Regions from separate parts of the Pseudothioclava alba genome, predicted to be linked through region 1. Evidence: riboswitches for the same ligand, from Rfam matches in the RefSeq annotation. Region 1 holds a riboswitch; the other holds the start of a gene.
What was found. Region 1 has a riboswitch for thiamine pyrophosphate ahead of thiB (thiamine ABC transporter substrate binding subunit). Riboswitches for the same ligand answer to the same signal wherever they lie in the genome.
Positions count from the first base shown of each region.

Region 2: another riboswitch for thiamine pyrophosphate. It lies ahead of thiC (phosphomethylpyrimidine synthase ThiC); the one in region 1 lies ahead of thiB (thiamine ABC transporter substrate binding subunit).

Region 1 is NZ_JAWLVI010000001.1:1,120,169-1,127,918, reverse strand. Features, by position in the region: gene RYZ20_RS05525 (DUF2794 domain-containing protein) at 1-345, opposite strand, end outside; gene RYZ20_RS05520 (c-type cytochrome) at 688-1,122, shown strand; gene RYZ20_RS05515 (hypothetical protein) at 1,165-1,506, opposite strand; gene RYZ20_RS05510 (S-(hydroxymethyl)glutathione dehydrogenase/class III alcohol dehydrogenase) at 1,579-2,709, shown strand; gene thiQ (thiamine ABC transporter ATP-binding protein) at 2,758-3,453, opposite strand; gene RYZ20_RS05500 (thiamine/thiamine pyrophosphate ABC transporter permease ThiP) at 3,437-4,981, opposite strand; gene thiB (thiamine ABC transporter substrate binding subunit) at 4,957-5,937, opposite strand; TPP riboswitch at 5,979-6,087, opposite strand; gene aroC (chorismate synthase) at 6,176-7,276, shown strand; gene RYZ20_RS05485 (glutathione S-transferase family protein) at 7,342-7,750, shown strand, end outside.
Region 2 is NZ_JAWLVI010000001.1:696,093-703,842, reverse strand. Features, by position in the region: gene RYZ20_RS03420 (type II secretion system F family protein) at 1-419, shown strand, start outside; gene RYZ20_RS03415 (type II secretion system F family protein) at 433-1,428, shown strand; gene RYZ20_RS03410 (helix-turn-helix transcriptional regulator) at 1,682-2,488, shown strand; gene RYZ20_RS03405 (A24 family peptidase) at 2,488-2,946, shown strand; TPP riboswitch at 3,032-3,152, shown strand; gene thiC (phosphomethylpyrimidine synthase ThiC) at 3,262-5,055, shown strand; gene thiO (glycine oxidase ThiO) at 5,055-5,999, shown strand; gene thiS (sulfur carrier protein ThiS) at 5,989-6,186, shown strand; gene RYZ20_RS03385 (thiazole synthase) at 6,190-6,948, shown strand; gene RYZ20_RS03380 (thiamine phosphate synthase) at 6,948-7,538, shown strand; gene RYZ20_RS03375 (NAD-dependent succinate-semialdehyde dehydrogenase) at 7,698-7,750, opposite strand, start outside.

The DNA of each region.
Region 1 (7,750 bases):
ATCTATGGGGCGGATGAGTTTGCGTTCGAGCACGCGCAAGACAACCGCCAGATCATGCCCGCGTTTCAGGATCTGCCCGTCCATGCCAAGCACCGCATAAAGCCCCTGCCGGTTGCGCAGCGCGGGGACCTTCTCGATCCGGTAGAGCGGGTGTTCGGCTGCGCGACGGAAAATCGAAAACACCGCCTTGTCGCGCAGAAAGCTCATGGCGTAGTCGCGCCATTCGCCGGCAGCGACCATCTTGCCATAAAGCGAAAGGATCACGCCCAGTTCCAGCCGGTCGAAGGCGACCTGCTCGGGGGCGCTTTGCGGGCGCGGAAAGGGGGTCGGGGGCTGCACCGTCATAAGAAAAGGGTACAGCGAGCGGGCCGCAAATCAAGGCTCAAAAGTCTGAGCGTGGTTAAGGGCGTCTTGACAGCGTTAACCCTGTCTTTGTTTGGCCGCAAAAAATCCCTCAAATTGTCAGCACCCGAGCCGAATATCGCCCCTTTCCTGAGGGATACAAAGGTCAGCGGAAAACGCTAAAGACCCCGGCAAAGCGGTTAACAGCCCCCACCCAGTCCGCTTTGCCGGGGCGCTTTCATTGCATCGCCAGGACGTCACGCGAAGTTTATAGCGCGGGCAGAAATCGGTCTGGTCCTCGGAGTGTTGCGGGCTATGGTGCGGCGAACCCGAAACGAGGCCCGAATGAAACTCTCTGTCAAATTGCTGGCTGTCGCGCTGATCTGTGTCGCAGGCGTGGCGCAGGCCAAGCTGCAACCCCATCACCCGCTGGTCAAAGCCCGTATCGCGAATATGGAGACCTTCCGCAGCAATTTTGCGGTGCTGGGGAATATGGCCAAGGGCAAGCTGGATTTCAACGCGACGCAGGCCGCGACGGCGGCGGCTTTGCTGCGCGAAAACGCCCCCAAGATCGTGACCACCTTCGAGACCGAGGCGCATGATCCGGCTTCCGAGACGAGTGACGCGGTCTGGGTGAATTTCGAGGATTTTGCCGCCAAGGCCGAACGTCTGGTCGAGGCGGTCAACGCAATCGACACCACGTCGCTGGATACGCTGCGCGACGGGGTGACGCAGATCGGGACGGCCTGTAAATCCTGCCACGACGACTACAAAAACTAAAAAAGCGCCCCGCTCAAGCCATTGAAGCGGGGCGTTTATTTATTAGCCGCAGTCGATGTTCCAGATGTTGCCCGCAGCATCAATGCGGAAGACGACGCGCTGCGGATCGTAGGACTGATCCTCGAAGCCGCGCCATTCGATGACGCGATGCGGGCGCGTGATGGCCAGCGTATCAAGCGCCGTGCGCGGCTGCCCCAGAACCGAAATATAGTCGATCGCGTGGCAAGTGTCGGGCGTGCGCTCTTGCAGCCCGCTGTCGGTGGTAGCGACGCTTGGCGTCATTTGCGGCGCAGGCATCACGGGCGCGGGCGCCTCTTCGACGGCGGGGGATTGGCACGCTGCAAGCAACAGACCTGCCGCGATGACGTAAACTCGGTTGAACATGTCGCACCCGTTCCTTGATTTTTGCCCTGCTCTCGCGCAGGTTCCTTTCATCTATACAAGGAGGAATTTGCGATGAGAACCCGTGCCGCCGTAGCGATTGCCCCGGGCCAGCCGCTTGAGATCATGGAAGTGAACCTTGAAGGGCCCAAAGCGGGCGAGGTTCTTGTTGAAATCAAGGCCACCGGCATCTGCCACACCGACGAGTTCACATTGTCCGGAGCGGACCCCGAAGGGCTGTTCCCGTCGATTCTGGGGCATGAGGGCGCGGGCGTCGTGATCGAGGTTGGCGAGGGCGTGACCACGCTCAAGCCCGGCGATCATGTGATTCCGCTTTATACGCCCGAGTGCCGCGAATGTCCCTCCTGCCGCTCGGGCAAGACGAACCTGTGCACGGCGATCCGCAACACGCAAGGTCAGGGGCTTATGCCCGATGGGACCACGCGCTTTTCGATGCTCGATGGCACGCCGATCTATCACTACATGGGCTGCTCGACCTTCGCGAACCACACGGTCATGCCCGAGATTGCACTGGCGAAAGTGCGCGAGGATGCTCCGTTCGAGAAGATCTGCTACATCGGCTGCGGTGTCACGACCGGCATTGGCGCGGTGATCAACACGGCCGGAGTCGAGATCGGCTCGACCGCGGCGGTGTTCGGCCTTGGCGGCATTGGTCTCAATGTCATTCAGGGGCTGCGCATGGCGGGGGCCGATATGATTATCGGCGTCGATCTGAACGATGGGAAGGCCGAGATGGCGAAGAAATTCGGCATGACGCATTTCGTGAACCCGTCCAAGATCGAAGGCTCGGTCGTGCAGGAAATCGTGAACCTGACGAAGAAGGGCGACGACCAGATCGGCGGCGTGGATTACTCGTTCGACGCGACCGGCAACGTCAAGGTGATGCGCGATGCGCTGGAATGTTCGCACCGCGGCTGGGGCGTGTCGGTGATTATCGGTGTGGCACCGGCAGGGGCTGAAATCTCGACCCGCCCGTTCCAATTGGTGACGGGCCGTGTCTGGAAAGGCACCGCGTTTGGCGGTGCGAAGGGGCGCACCGATGTGCCGAAATTCGTGGATTGGTACATGGATGGCAAGATCGAGATCGACTCGATGATCACGCACACCATGCCGCTGGAAAAGATCAACGACGCCTTCGACCTGATGCATAAGGGCGAGAGCATCCGCTCGGTCGTGATCTACTGATCCGCGCAGCAACTAGACCTACAAGCGGGGGCCAGACGGCCCCCGTTTTTATTTGCCCAGATAGGTTTGCAACGCCTCGGGCGGGTTGGTCAGCAGGGCGTCAGTGTCTTGCGGCGGAAGCGCCTCGCCATCAGCCACGAGGATAGTTTCGGGGCAAAGGGCGCGGGCGTCCTCGGGGTCGTGCGAAACCATCAGAAGCGTTGTGCGGTGTTCTTGCGCAAGCGCACCCACCAGCGCCAGCATCTCGGCCTTGAGCGCGGGGCCAAGCGCCGAAAACGGCTCATCCAGCAGCAGCAAGGGACGCGCTCGCAAAAGCGCGCGGGCCAGCGCAACACGCGCCTGCTGCCCGCCCGAAAGCGCGGACGGTTTGCGGGGGCCAAACCCCGCAAGCCCCGTGCGTTCCAGCGCCGCTTCGATCTGGGCGTTGTGCGCGGCAGACAGCTTCAGGCGCGGATCAAGGCCAAGCCCAAGGTTCTGCGTGACGCTCAGATGCGGAAACAGGTTTTGATCCTGAAACAGGATTGAGAGAGGCCGCGCGCCGGGGGGCATATCGGTGATGTCCTTGCCATCCCAGCGGATTGCTCCGGTGGTGGGCGCGATAAACCCCGCGATCGCGTTCAGAAGCGTCGATTTGCCCGCGCCCGAGGGGCCGATCAGCGCAACCCGTGCGCCGGTTCGCACTACCAGATCGGCGCGCAGATGAAACGCGCCTTGGGTCAGGTGCAGGTTATCGAGGGTCAGCATGATGTCCGATCCGGTCCAAAGCCCAAAAAAGCGCGAATGACAGGGCGATCAACAGCACCGCCGCCGCTGCCGCCTGATCCATCCGATAAGCCCCCATCAGTTGAAAAAGCGCAAGCGGAAGCGTCTGCGTGCGCCCGTCCGAAAACAGGGTGATGACGCCAAGGTCTCCCATCGAAAACGCCGCCGCCAACCCTGCGGAAAACCCCAAGGGCTGCGCCAGTCGCGGCAGGGTCAGATAGCGCAGGCGCGCCACCCCGCGCAGGTCCAGCGCGGAGGCAAGACGGTCGTAATTGTGCTGCAGATACTGCGCGGCAGGGATCAGGATACGCACGGCAAAGGGCACCGAGAGCACCGCATTCGTCAACAGCGTCACCGGAATCGCAAGGCTTGTGGGGTTCACGAAGGCCCGCGCGATCAGGAAGGCTCCGGCCCCCATCACCAGCGCCGAAGCAGATAGGGGCAGCATGGCGGACAGCTCGGCCCAACGGTGCCGCGTGGCGGTCAGTGCCAGCGGCAGGGCCAGCGCAAGGGTCAGAATCGTCGACCCCGCCGCCACCGCAAGCGAGGTGCCCGCCGCGCGCCAGATCGAGGGTGGCAGATCGGCGAGTGCCGGAAGCCCGCGCAGCACAATCGCGCCGATCGGCACCAGCAAAAATGCCGCCGCCAGAACGATCATCGCAGCATCGGGCAGGGGGCTTGCGGGGGTAACGCCTTCGGGCATCGGCTGCGGACGATCAAGCCCCGCCCCAAACCCCGAGGGCAGCGTCATCCGCGCCGTTACCATGAGTGCGCCGACGCACAGCGCGACCTGCACCAGCGCCAGCGTTGCCGCGCGCCCCATGTCGAAATCGAAGCGGAACGCCTGATAGATTGCAAGCTCTACCGTGGTCGCCTTCGGGCCTCCGCCAAGGGTCAGGGCAATCGCGAACGAAGTCAGGCAGACCAGAAAAATCGCCAGAAACGCGCCGGGAAGAACCGCGCGCAGCATCGGGGTTTCAAGGTGGCGGCGCATCTGCGCGGGGCCGAATCCAAGGCTCGCGGCAAGGCGCACCCGCTCGGTCGGGATGGCGCGCCAGCCATGCAGCACCATGCGCGTCGCCAGCGGCAGGTTAAAGAACACATGCGCCGCGATCACCCCATGCGCGCCGTAGATCGACACCTCGGGCAGGCCAAGCCAGCCAAGGCCTGTATTCACCAGCCCCTTGCGCCCGAAAACCGCGATCAGCCCCATCACGGCGGCGATGGTCGGCAGGATAAAGGGCGCGCCCATCAGCGAGATCAGCAGGCCACGCCCTCGGAAATCGCGTCGGTGCAAGGCGCGCGCCAAGGGGATTGCGAAGGCGCAGGAAATCGCAGCCGAGACCGCGGCCTGCCAGAGCGTGAACCACAGCGCGTCCAGATCGCGCGGCGTCAAAAGGCCGAACCCTCCGGCGCGGAGTGCCACCGCGCCGAGAGGGGCCAGAACAAGCGTTGCCAGCAGCAGGGCCGCCAGCGCCGCCGGGATCAGTTCCCGAACGCGGCGAGCCATTCTTCAAGGGCCGGGCCGCGCAGAGCCTCTGCCTCGTCTTCGGTGTAGAAGCTGGTTTTCGCCGGACGCGGAAGCGCTGCAAAACCTTCGGGCAGGAAGCCCTCTTTGATCACCGACGGATAGGACCAGTTGGCCGTCGCGATCATGCCCTGGAACGCATCCGAAAGGACGTAATCCATGAAGGATTGCGCAAGCTCGGGCGTGTCGGTGGTTGCGGTCTGGGCAACGAGTTCGGTGTAAAGGTAGTGCCCTTCGGGGAAGATCGCGGCGGCCTTGGTGTCGTCCTCTTCGGCGATGATGTGATAGGCGGGCGAAGTGGTGAACGAGAGCACCATATCGACCTCGCCATCGGTGAAGAGGCCGTAGCTCTCCGACCAGCCGGGCGTCACCGTCAGAACCTTGGGCGCGAGTTTCGCCCAAGCCTCACCGGCCTTGTCACCATAGACCGATTTGACCCACAACAGCAGCGCCAGCCCCGAGACCGAGGCGCGCGGGTCCTGAATCGCCAGCTTTACATCCGCGTCCAGCAATTCGGCAAAGCTTTGCGGCGGGTTCGGCAGGCGCGTCTTGTCATAGATGAACGCGGTTTCCGCCCAGTCGAAGGGCAGGAAAGTGTCGTCAGCCCATTCAATCGGCAGGGTGAGCGTCGAGAGATCCGCGTTATGGGGCGCGAAAACGCCCAGTTTGCGGGCGCGTGCGGTCTCGTCGGTGTTCAGGCCGATCACCACATCCGCCGCGGTCTTGTCGCCCTCAAGCATCAGGCGCGGCATCACATCACCCGCGACAAATTCAAGGTCACAGCCGCAGCTAGCCTCGAACCCCGCCTCAATGGCCGGACCCGGCCCCCATTCCGAGGTGAAATAATCGGGCGCATAGACAGTAAGCACAGGGTTCTCGTCGGCCAGCGCCGGAGTGGCAGCCGCAACAAGACCCGCAAGCATCAGAGTTTTCTTCATGGTTCGCTCCTTCGCTGACGGGCGGGGTCAGGCGGGCGAGTGAAATGGCCCGATACCTTCCCTCCGCCGGTCTTAACCGGTTCAGGTTCAACGGGTTCGCTTGCGCATCTCAGCCTGTCCGAAATCGGTCAGGCACCCCGAGGTGCGGCTGAACATAGTGTCCTTGCGCGCCCGTGCAAGGGGAAAGCGCTTGGATTCGGCCTCTTTCAAGGCTAATCGGAGGGCAAAGGAGAGACCCATGAGCTTCAACACCTTCGGCCATATCTTCCGTGTGACCACCTGGGGCGAAAGCCACGGGCCTGCGCTTGGCGCGACCGTCGATGGGTGCCCGCCCGGTGTCGGGATTTCGGAAGAGTTCATTCAGGTCTTTCTGGATCGCCGCCGTCCGGGGCAATCCAAGGAAACCACGCAGCGGCAAGAGCCGGACCGCGTGAAAATCCTCTCGGGGGTGTTCGAGGGAAAATCGACCGGCACGCCTATCCAGCTGATGATCGAGAACACCGACCAGCGCTCGCGCGATTACGGCGAGATCGCGCGGCAGTTCCGCCCGGGTCATGCCGACATCACCTATCACCAGAAATACGGGCTGCGTGATTATCGCGGCGGCGGGCGGTCTTCGGCGCGCGAAACGGCGGCGCGGGTGGCGGCTGGCGGCGTGGCGCAGGCAGTTCTGCGCCATCTGGTGCCGGATCTGCAGATTACCGGCTACATGGTCCAGATGGGCGCCAAGCATATTGACCGCGCGCGCTTTGACCGCGACGAGATACTGCGCAACGATTTCTTTATTCCTGATGCGGATGCCGTGGCCGAATGGGCCGACTACCTGCACGCAATCCGCAAGGGGCAGAACTCGGTCGGTGCGATGATCGAGGTGGTGGCCGAAGGCTGTCCGGCAGGTCTGGGCGCGCCGATCTATGCGAAAATGGACACCGATCTGGCTGCCGCGATGATGTCGATTAACGCGGTTAAAGGCGTCGAGATCGGCGAAGGCATGGCTGCGGCGGAACTGACCGGCGTCGAGAATGCCGACGAGATCGTCATGGGTCCAAATGGCCCCGAGTTTCTGTCGAACCACGCGGGCGGCATTCTGGGCGGTATCACCACCGGCCAGCCGATCACCGTGCGTTTCTCGGTCAAGCCGACCTCGTCGATCCTGACGCCGCGCCGCTCGATCAATATCGCGGGCGAAGAGGTTGAGGTGATCACCAAAGGCCGCCATGACCCCTGCGTCGGCATCCGTGCGGTGCCGGTGGCCGAGGCGATGATGGCCTGCGTGATCCTTGATCACCTGCTGCTGGACCGCGCGCAAACTGGCGGGCAGCGCGGCACGATCGGCTAAGGCTTTTGCCAGCCTCGCAACTGTGCAATGCTCTGCGGGACGTAACCAGTCCACGCGGAGCGCAGATGATCCTTTACCATTCCCCGAATAGCCGATCCTCGACCATCGTGTCGCTGCTTCATGAACTTGGGGCGCGCGACAAGGTCGATGTGCGCGTCGTGTCGATCCCGCGGCAGGATGGGTCGGGCGGGCGCGACGCGGCAAACCCGCATCCCGAGGGCAAGGTTCCCTATCTGGTGAATGGCGAGGATACCGTGCGCGAACGCGGCGCAATCGTGGCCTATCTGTGCGAAGCCTTCCCCGAGGCCGGTTTGGCGCCGATGCCGGGCGAGGCCAAGCGCGGCGAGTTCCTCTCGTGGCTCTTCTATTATCAAGGCGTGCTTGAACCCGTGCTGGTTGGCCATGTCGCCGAGGTCAAACATCCGGCCTATTACGCAACCTTCCGCGATATGAAGACCCTGACCGCGCGCCTGA
Region 2 (7,750 bases), 420 kb from region 1:
GCACCGAGTTCGGCATCGTCTTCGATCAGGTGAACTATGGCGACGATCTGCCCGAGGCGTTTCAGGATTTTGCCGACCGCGTCGATCTGGAGGATGTGCATTATCTCTCGGCCAGCATCGGTATCCAGCACGGTAGCGGTGGCGATCTGGCCCGCGTGATCGAGGTTCTGGCCCGCGTGATCCGTGGCCGCGCGGCACTCCGGCGCAAGATCAAGGCGATCTCGTCGGAGGGGCGCGCTTCGGCGGCGTTTCTCTCGGCGCTGCCTTTCATCATGTTCGGCTTCACCTCGGTTTCGTCGCCCAATTACTACGGTGGCGTGATGGATGACCCGCTGTTCACGCCGATGGCGGCGGCGGTGGTCGGGCTGACGCTGGTCAATGCGCTGGTGCTGCAAAAGCTGGTCAATTTCCACGTCTGAACAGGAGGGCGCGATGCTGGACATTCTGGAGATGCTGACGCGAAGCCTTGGGGTGACGCCGGAAACCGTTTTTGCGGGCGGGATTGCGGGCGGCGTGGGGCTAGGGCTTTGGGGCGTCTACGCGGGGTTTTTCCGCGCCGATCCGGTGGCCGCGCGGATGGCCTCTATCGCAGGTGCGCGCCGCCAGTCACGGCTGGACCGCGCGCTTTTGCTGGCACCAAGCGAGACACCGGGGCGGCTGATGAAAGCCTTTGTGCCGAGCGAGAAAGCCGCGCAGGGCAGCCTGCGGCTCCAGCTTGCACAGGCGGGGCTGAACGGGCCGCAGGCGCTGCGCAACTATACCATTGCGCGGGTGGTGCTGGCGCTAATCCTGCCGCTGGCGATGCTGGGGCTTGTGCTAAGCGCGCGCACGCCGGGGCTGTCGCTGCCGCTTGGTCTCTCGGAGAGGTTGGGCGGCATGAGCGCGCTTGGCATCTACCAGATGCTGACGGTGCTGGTCGCGCTTGGCTATTTCGCGCCGCGCTACTGGCTGCAAAACCGCATCACCGAGCGCAGGCTGCGCATCGAAGAGAGCTTCCCAAATGCGCTTGATCTGCTGCAAATCTCGATCGAGGCGGGGCTGGGGTTCGATGCGGCGATGACGCGGGTCGGCAACGAGTTGATGCATAGCGCGCCCGATCTGGCGGTGGAAATCCTTAGCGTGCAGCATCAGGTTCAGGCGGGGCGGATGCGCGACGCGGCGCTGAACGACATGGCCGAGAGGATCGGGCTGGAGACGGTGCGCTCTTTCGCCAATGTCGTTCGCCAGTCGATCCAGTTCGGCACTTCGATGGCGCAGGCGCTGACCACCTATGCGGACGAGCTGCGCAACATCCGCGAGATGCGCGCGCAGGAAATGGCGAACAAACTGCCGGTGAAAATGTCGATGGTGATGGCCTCGCTGATGCTGCCCGCGCTGATTACGCTGACGGTGGGTCCGGTTGTTATCCGATATGTGCAGCAATTCTGAGTGGCGATTCGTTTCCTCCCTTTCCGGCGGAAGATCGCGCGCAATATAGTTGCGCGTGCGCGTCGGGATTCCTGCCGGATTTACCACCAAAGGTTGTAAATTCTGTGCTTCGTGGATGGAAATAGCTAATATCATTGACAAAATTCCCCCGCCGAGATGAAAATCAAAAGTATGTAGCAAATATACTTTATGGTGTTCGTTTGGGGGTGTGACCATGAAGGACTTGGATAGAGATCCTCTCGGGTCAAGTCGGTTGCGTGCGATTGAAGCTGGTATGATCGGGGCGGTTGCGCAGTGGTGCGAATGTTTGCACGGCGCGGACCCTGTGCTGAAAGCCTTGGAAGTTCTGGGAAAAAGCATCGAGGCCGAGGCGGTTCTGCTCTCGCGCCATTCGCGGACCCTGGGGGCAAAGGCGCGGGTTCTGGTCTGGGACCGCCAACCGAAAACAGTTCTGGGCGGGCGGTTGGAGCGCTCTTATGCGGCCTCGGTCCTGGGGGCGTATTTCGACAAGGCCCGTCCCGGCAGCCTGTGGTTTAAAACGATGGTCGAAGACAGTCTGGGCAGCGATCTGATCGCCTTCCATTCGAACCGCCATCTGCGCGAACTGGTCGTGGTGCCGCTTGAATCGAAGGAGCGCTCGGTTGATTTTCTGGAAATCCATCTGACCGACAAGCCGCGTAATTATCAGCAAGCGGTGCTGAATATGCTTGCGCCGATGCTGGCGAAGACCTGGCATAACCGTGCCAGCGGGCTGTTTACCGAAAGCCTGTTGCGCATGACGGTGCGGCCGCAGCACGTCAGCGATGGTGTGCCGATCCTGAGCGCGGACAACCCTGCGGGGCTGAGCCGCGCGGAGTATCGGGTCTGTCTGCTGCTGAGCCGCGGCAAGACGATGGACGAGCTTAAATCCGAGCTTGGCATCGGTGAATCGACGTTGCGCACACATCTGAGCCATCTTTACGCCAAGACGGGTTCGGCCAACGCGGGCGAGCTGATCTACCGGCTTGTCGCGGCCGAGCCGTTCATGGCCGACGGGGGCTGCTCTGATCGGGTGGCGTGATGCGCGCTGATCTGCTTTTGCTGGCCCTTGTCTTGCCCCTCGTTGTTGCGGCAGCGCTGAGCGATCTGCGCCGGCTGAAAATTCCCAATAGCTATGTCCTTGTCGCGGTTGTGATTTTTCTGGGCGTGGCGCCGGTTTTGCTGACGCTGGACGATCTCGGGGCGCGGGTGCTTGGTGCGGGGATCGCCTTGGCCATCGGGTTTGTGCTCTTTGGGTTGCGACTGTTTGGGGGCGGCGATGTAAAGATGATGGCGGCCTTGATGCTGTTTGTGCCGGTCGGGGCGAGTGCGCTGTTTATGCAGATGTTTTCGCTGGCTTTGCTGGTCACGGCGGGGGGGATGCTGTTCGTGCAGCGCGCGGGCGGGCATCCTGATTGGGCCAGCGTGCAGGCGCGCGGCAAGATGCCTGTCGGGGTGCCGATGGCGCTGGCGGTGGCGGGGTTGCTGATCCTGCTATGAGTTTGCTTGCACGAAATCTGGATCTGCCCCTGCATGGACGGCGGCGATATTGCCCTTGACGGCCCCTACGAAACTCCGCATCCTCGCACCACGTCAGGGGAGTCCCGCCTAGGGGACTGAGAGGCTGAGTGGGGGCAACCCCGGTGAAGCGACCCTTTGAACCTGACCCAGTTGATGCTGGCGTAGGAAGACCGAAGGGCATTCCCTCCATTTCATGCGGAGCGGTCCTTTCGGGCCGCTTTGGCCCATTTCAGGGGCGCGCGGTCCCTTTCTGCCTAAAGTTTCACTTGGGTCTCATCGCTTGAGGAGACCGAAATGAAAGACCCTATCCCGACCATCACCACGGGCGCCTTGCCCGCCTCGCGCAAGACCTATGTCGCGGGGCAGATCCATGACATCCGCGTGCCGATGCGCGAGATCGAGATCTCGAACGAGGCGCCGCTGAGGGTCTATGACAGCTCGGGGCCGTATACCGATCTAGGCGTGCGGATAGATATTTCCAAAGGGCTGGCTCCGGTGCGCGGCGAATGGCAGCTCGCGCGGTGCGACGCCGAGGCCTACGAGGGCCGCACCGTCACCTCGGCCGACAACGGTTTTGCTGAAGGCGCGCGCCTGACGCCCGCCTTCCCCGAACAGTGTGCGCCCTTGCGCGCTGTTGGCGACAAGGCAATCACCCAACTTGCCTATGCCCGCGCGGGCATCATCACTCCCGAGATGGAGTTCGTCGCGATCCGCGAAAATCAGGGCCGCGTCGAGGCCTGGACCGAGGCGCGTGACGGCGAGGATTTCGGCGCCGCCATTCCCGATCTGGTGACGCCCGAATTCGTGCGTCAGGAAATCGCCGCGGGCCGCGCGATCATCCCCGCCAACATCAACCACCGCGAGCTGGAACCCGTTATCATCGGGCGCAACTTCCTGGTGAAGATCAACGCGAATATCGGCAATTCGGCGGTGACTTCCAGCATGGAGGAAGAGGTCGAAAAGATGGTCTGGGCGATCCGCTGGGGGGCGGATACGGTGATGGACCTCTCGACCGGGCGCAACATCCACAACATCCGCGACTGGATCATCCGCAACGCGCCGGTGCCGATCGGGACGGTGCCGCTTTATCAGGCGCTTGAAAAGGTGGGCGGCATTGCCGAAGACCTGACGTGGGAGGTGTTCCGCGACACGCTGATCGAGCAGGCCGAGCAGGGCGTCGACTATTTCACCATCCACGCGGGCGTGCGCCTGCACATGATCCCGATGACGGCCAAGCGCGTGACGGGGATCGTGTCGCGCGGTGGCTCGATCATGGCTAAATGGTGCCTGCATCATCACCGCGAGAGCTTCCTCTATGAGCATTTCGACGAGATTTGCGACATCTGCCGCAAGTATGACGTGTCCTTCAGCCTTGGTGACGGGCTGCGCCCCGGCTCGATCGCGGACGCCAACGATCAGGCGCAATTCGCCGAACTGCGCACCTTGGGCGAACTGACGAAAATTGCCTGGGCGAAGGACTGTCAGGTGATGATCGAGGGGCCGGGCCATGTGCCGATGCACAAGATCAAGGCCAATATGGACGAGCAGCTCAAGCACTGCCATGAGGCGCCGTTCTACACGCTCGGGCCGCTGACCACCGATATTGCGCCGGGCTATGACCATATCACCAGCGCCATCGGCGCGGCGATGATCGGGTGGTTCGGCACCGCGATGCTGTGTTACGTCACGCCGAAAGAGCACCTTGGCCTGCCCGACCGCGACGACGTGAAAACCGGCGTGATCACCTATAAGCTGGCGGCCCATGCGGCGGATCTTGCCAAGGGGCATCCGGGTGCGCAACTGCGTGATGATGCGCTAAGCCGCGCGCGGTTCGAGTTCCGCTGGCAGGATCAGTTCAACCTCTCGCTCGACCCCGATACGGCGCGCGAGATGCACGATGAAACCATGCCTGCGCAGGCGCATAAGGTGGCGCATTTCTGCTCGATGTGCGGGCCGAAGTTCTGCTCGATGCGGATTTCGCACGACATTCGGGCCGAGGCCGAAAAGCAACAGGGCATGGCCGAGATGGCCGGTAAGTTTCGCGAAAAGGGGGAGCTTTACCTCCCCGCCGAGGAGCCTGCGCAATGATGTTCTCGGTTCTGGGTGCAGGGGTGGCGGGGCTGTGCACCGCCACCGCCCTGGCTGAACGCGGGGCGCGGGTCGAGGTGATCGACCCCGATCCTGATCCGACGGGGGCGTCCTATTACGCAGGCGGGATGCTGGCCCCTTTTTGCGAGGGCGAGGCCGCGCCCGAAGTGGTTGTGACCACGGGACAATCGGCGCGCGAGTGGTGGGCGGCGCGGGTGCCGGGTGTGGTGGTTGCGGGCACGCTGGTCGTGGCGCCGCCGCGCGATCAGGCCGAGCTGGACCGCTTTGCGCGCGCCACGCGTGGGCATTCCTGGGTTGATCCGGGCAGCCTTGAGCCTGATCTGGCGGGGCGCTTTGCGCGGGCTTTGCATTTCGCGGACGAGGCGCATCTTGACCCGCGCGCGGCCTGCAAGGCGCTGATTGCGCGGCTGACCGACATGGGTGCCGAGCTGTTCTTCGGCACGGGCGCGCACCCGCGCGGACAGATCGTCGATTGTCGCGGCTTGGCAGCGCTTGACCTGCTGCCCGAACTGCGCGCCGTGCGCGGCGAGATGCTGATGCTGCACACCGACGAGGTGACGCTTGCGCGCCCCGTGCGGCTGCTGCATCCGCGTTTCCCGTGCTACATCGTGCCGCGCGGGCAGGGGCGCTTTATGGTCGGTGCGACGATGGTCGAAAGCGATGATGCTGGGCCGATTACTGCGCGCGCGACGATGGAGCTGCTCTCGGCGGCCTACGCGCTGCACCCCGCTTTTGCCGAGGCCAAGATAATCGAGACCGGCGCGGGCCTGCGTCCCTCTTTGCCCGACAACGTGCCGTCCGTGCAGTTCCGCGCGGACCGGATTTTCGTCAACGGCCTTTACCGGCACGGGTTCCTGATGGCTCCCGCATTGGCCGAAGAGGTCGCCCAAACCGTTTTTCAGGAGAAAGCCCATGCGTCTTGAGGTGAATGGAACCGCGCGCGAGGTTGCGGCGGAAACGCTTGATGCGCTGCTGGTCGAGATCGGGGTCGATCTGGCCTCGGTCGCGACCGCGCTGGATGGCGAGTTTGTGCCGCGTGGCCAGCGCGCCGCAACGCCGCTGACCGATGGGGCGCGGGTCGAGATCGTCGCGCCGATGCAGGGGGGCTGATAGATGTTCTACGGTATAGACCTGTCGTCGCGGCTGATGCTGGGGACGGCGCAATACCCCTCGCCACGGGTTCTGGCCGAGGCGATTGCGGCCTCGGGCGCCGAGGTCATCACCGTCAGCCTGCGCCGCGAAGGCGCGGGGGGCGGGGCGTTTCGGGAAATCCTTAAAGGGCTGAACTGCCGCCCTTTACCCAATACCGCCGGGTGTCACTCGGTGAAAGAGGCGGTCACGACCGCACAAATGGCGCGCGAGGTGTTCGGCACGAACTGGATCAAGCTCGAGGTCATCGGCCATGCCGATACGCTCCAGCCTGACCCCTTCGCGCTGGTCGAGGCCGCGCGGGTGCTCTGCGCCGACGGGTTCGAGGTGTTCCCCTACACGACCGAAGACCTGATCGTGGGCGAACGGCTGCTGGAGGCAGGTTGCAAGGTGCTGATGCCTTGGGGCGCGCCGATCGGTTCGGGGCAGGGGCTGCGCAATCGCGACGGGCTGCGCACGATGCGCGCGCATTTCGCGGGCGTGCCGCTGGTGGTTGACGCTGGCATCGGTGCGCCCTCGCAGGCGGCCGAGGCGATGGAGATGGGCTTTGACGCGGTGCTTCTGAACACGGCTGTTGCCAAGGCGCTGGACCCGGTCGCGATGGCGCGCGCCTTCGGGCAGGCGGTCGCGGCGGGGCAGGCGGCCCACACCGCGGGGCTGATGCCCAAGCGCGATATGGCCGAGGCCTCCACCCCGATCTTCGGTATGGCGGAGCTGGTTTGATGGAGCGCTTCTATCTGATCGTGGGCCATGTCGGGCGGCTGGAACTGCTGGTGCCGCAGGGCGTCAGGTTGGTGCAGTTGCGCCTTAAGGACCAGCCCGAAGCCGAGGTCCGCCGCCAGATCGCGCGGGCGCGCGATTTCTGCGCGGTGCATGGCGCGCAGCTTGTGGTGAACGACTATTGGCAGATCGCGCTTGATCTGCGCTGTTCCTTTGTCCATCTGGGGCAGGAGGATATGGAAACGGCTGATTTTGTCGCGCTCAGGCGTGCGGGCGTGCGCTATGGCCTCTCCACCCATGACGAGGCCGAGCTGGACCGCGCGCTGGCGCTTGATCCGGCCTATGTCGCGCTTGGGCCGGTCTATCCGACGCTTCTGAAACAGATGAAATGGGGGCCGCAGGGGCTTGAACGTGTGGCTGCATGGAAGGCACGGGCGGGCAAGGTGCCGCTGGTTGCCATCGGTGGGCTGACGCCCGAACGGCTGGCAGGCGTGTTTGCGGCAGGCGCGGATAGTGCCGCCGTCGTGACCGATATTCAGCAGGCCACCGACCCCGAGGCGCGCTGTCGCGAGTGGCTGGCGGCGACTGCCTGAGCGAAACGGGCCCGCCATTGGTCACAGGGAGCTGCAACCGATGGCGGGCCCGCCGTTCGAACCCGTGAAGCCAGCCGGAGGTGCGGGATTAAGTTCCGGCCGGCAAGGGAGGTTCGTCGCGTAACCCATGTATTTCAATGGGGTTTCTGTCTTTGGCGGTTATTCGATCCCGCCAAAGACCATGTTCTTGATCTCAAGGTAGTCGTCGCAGC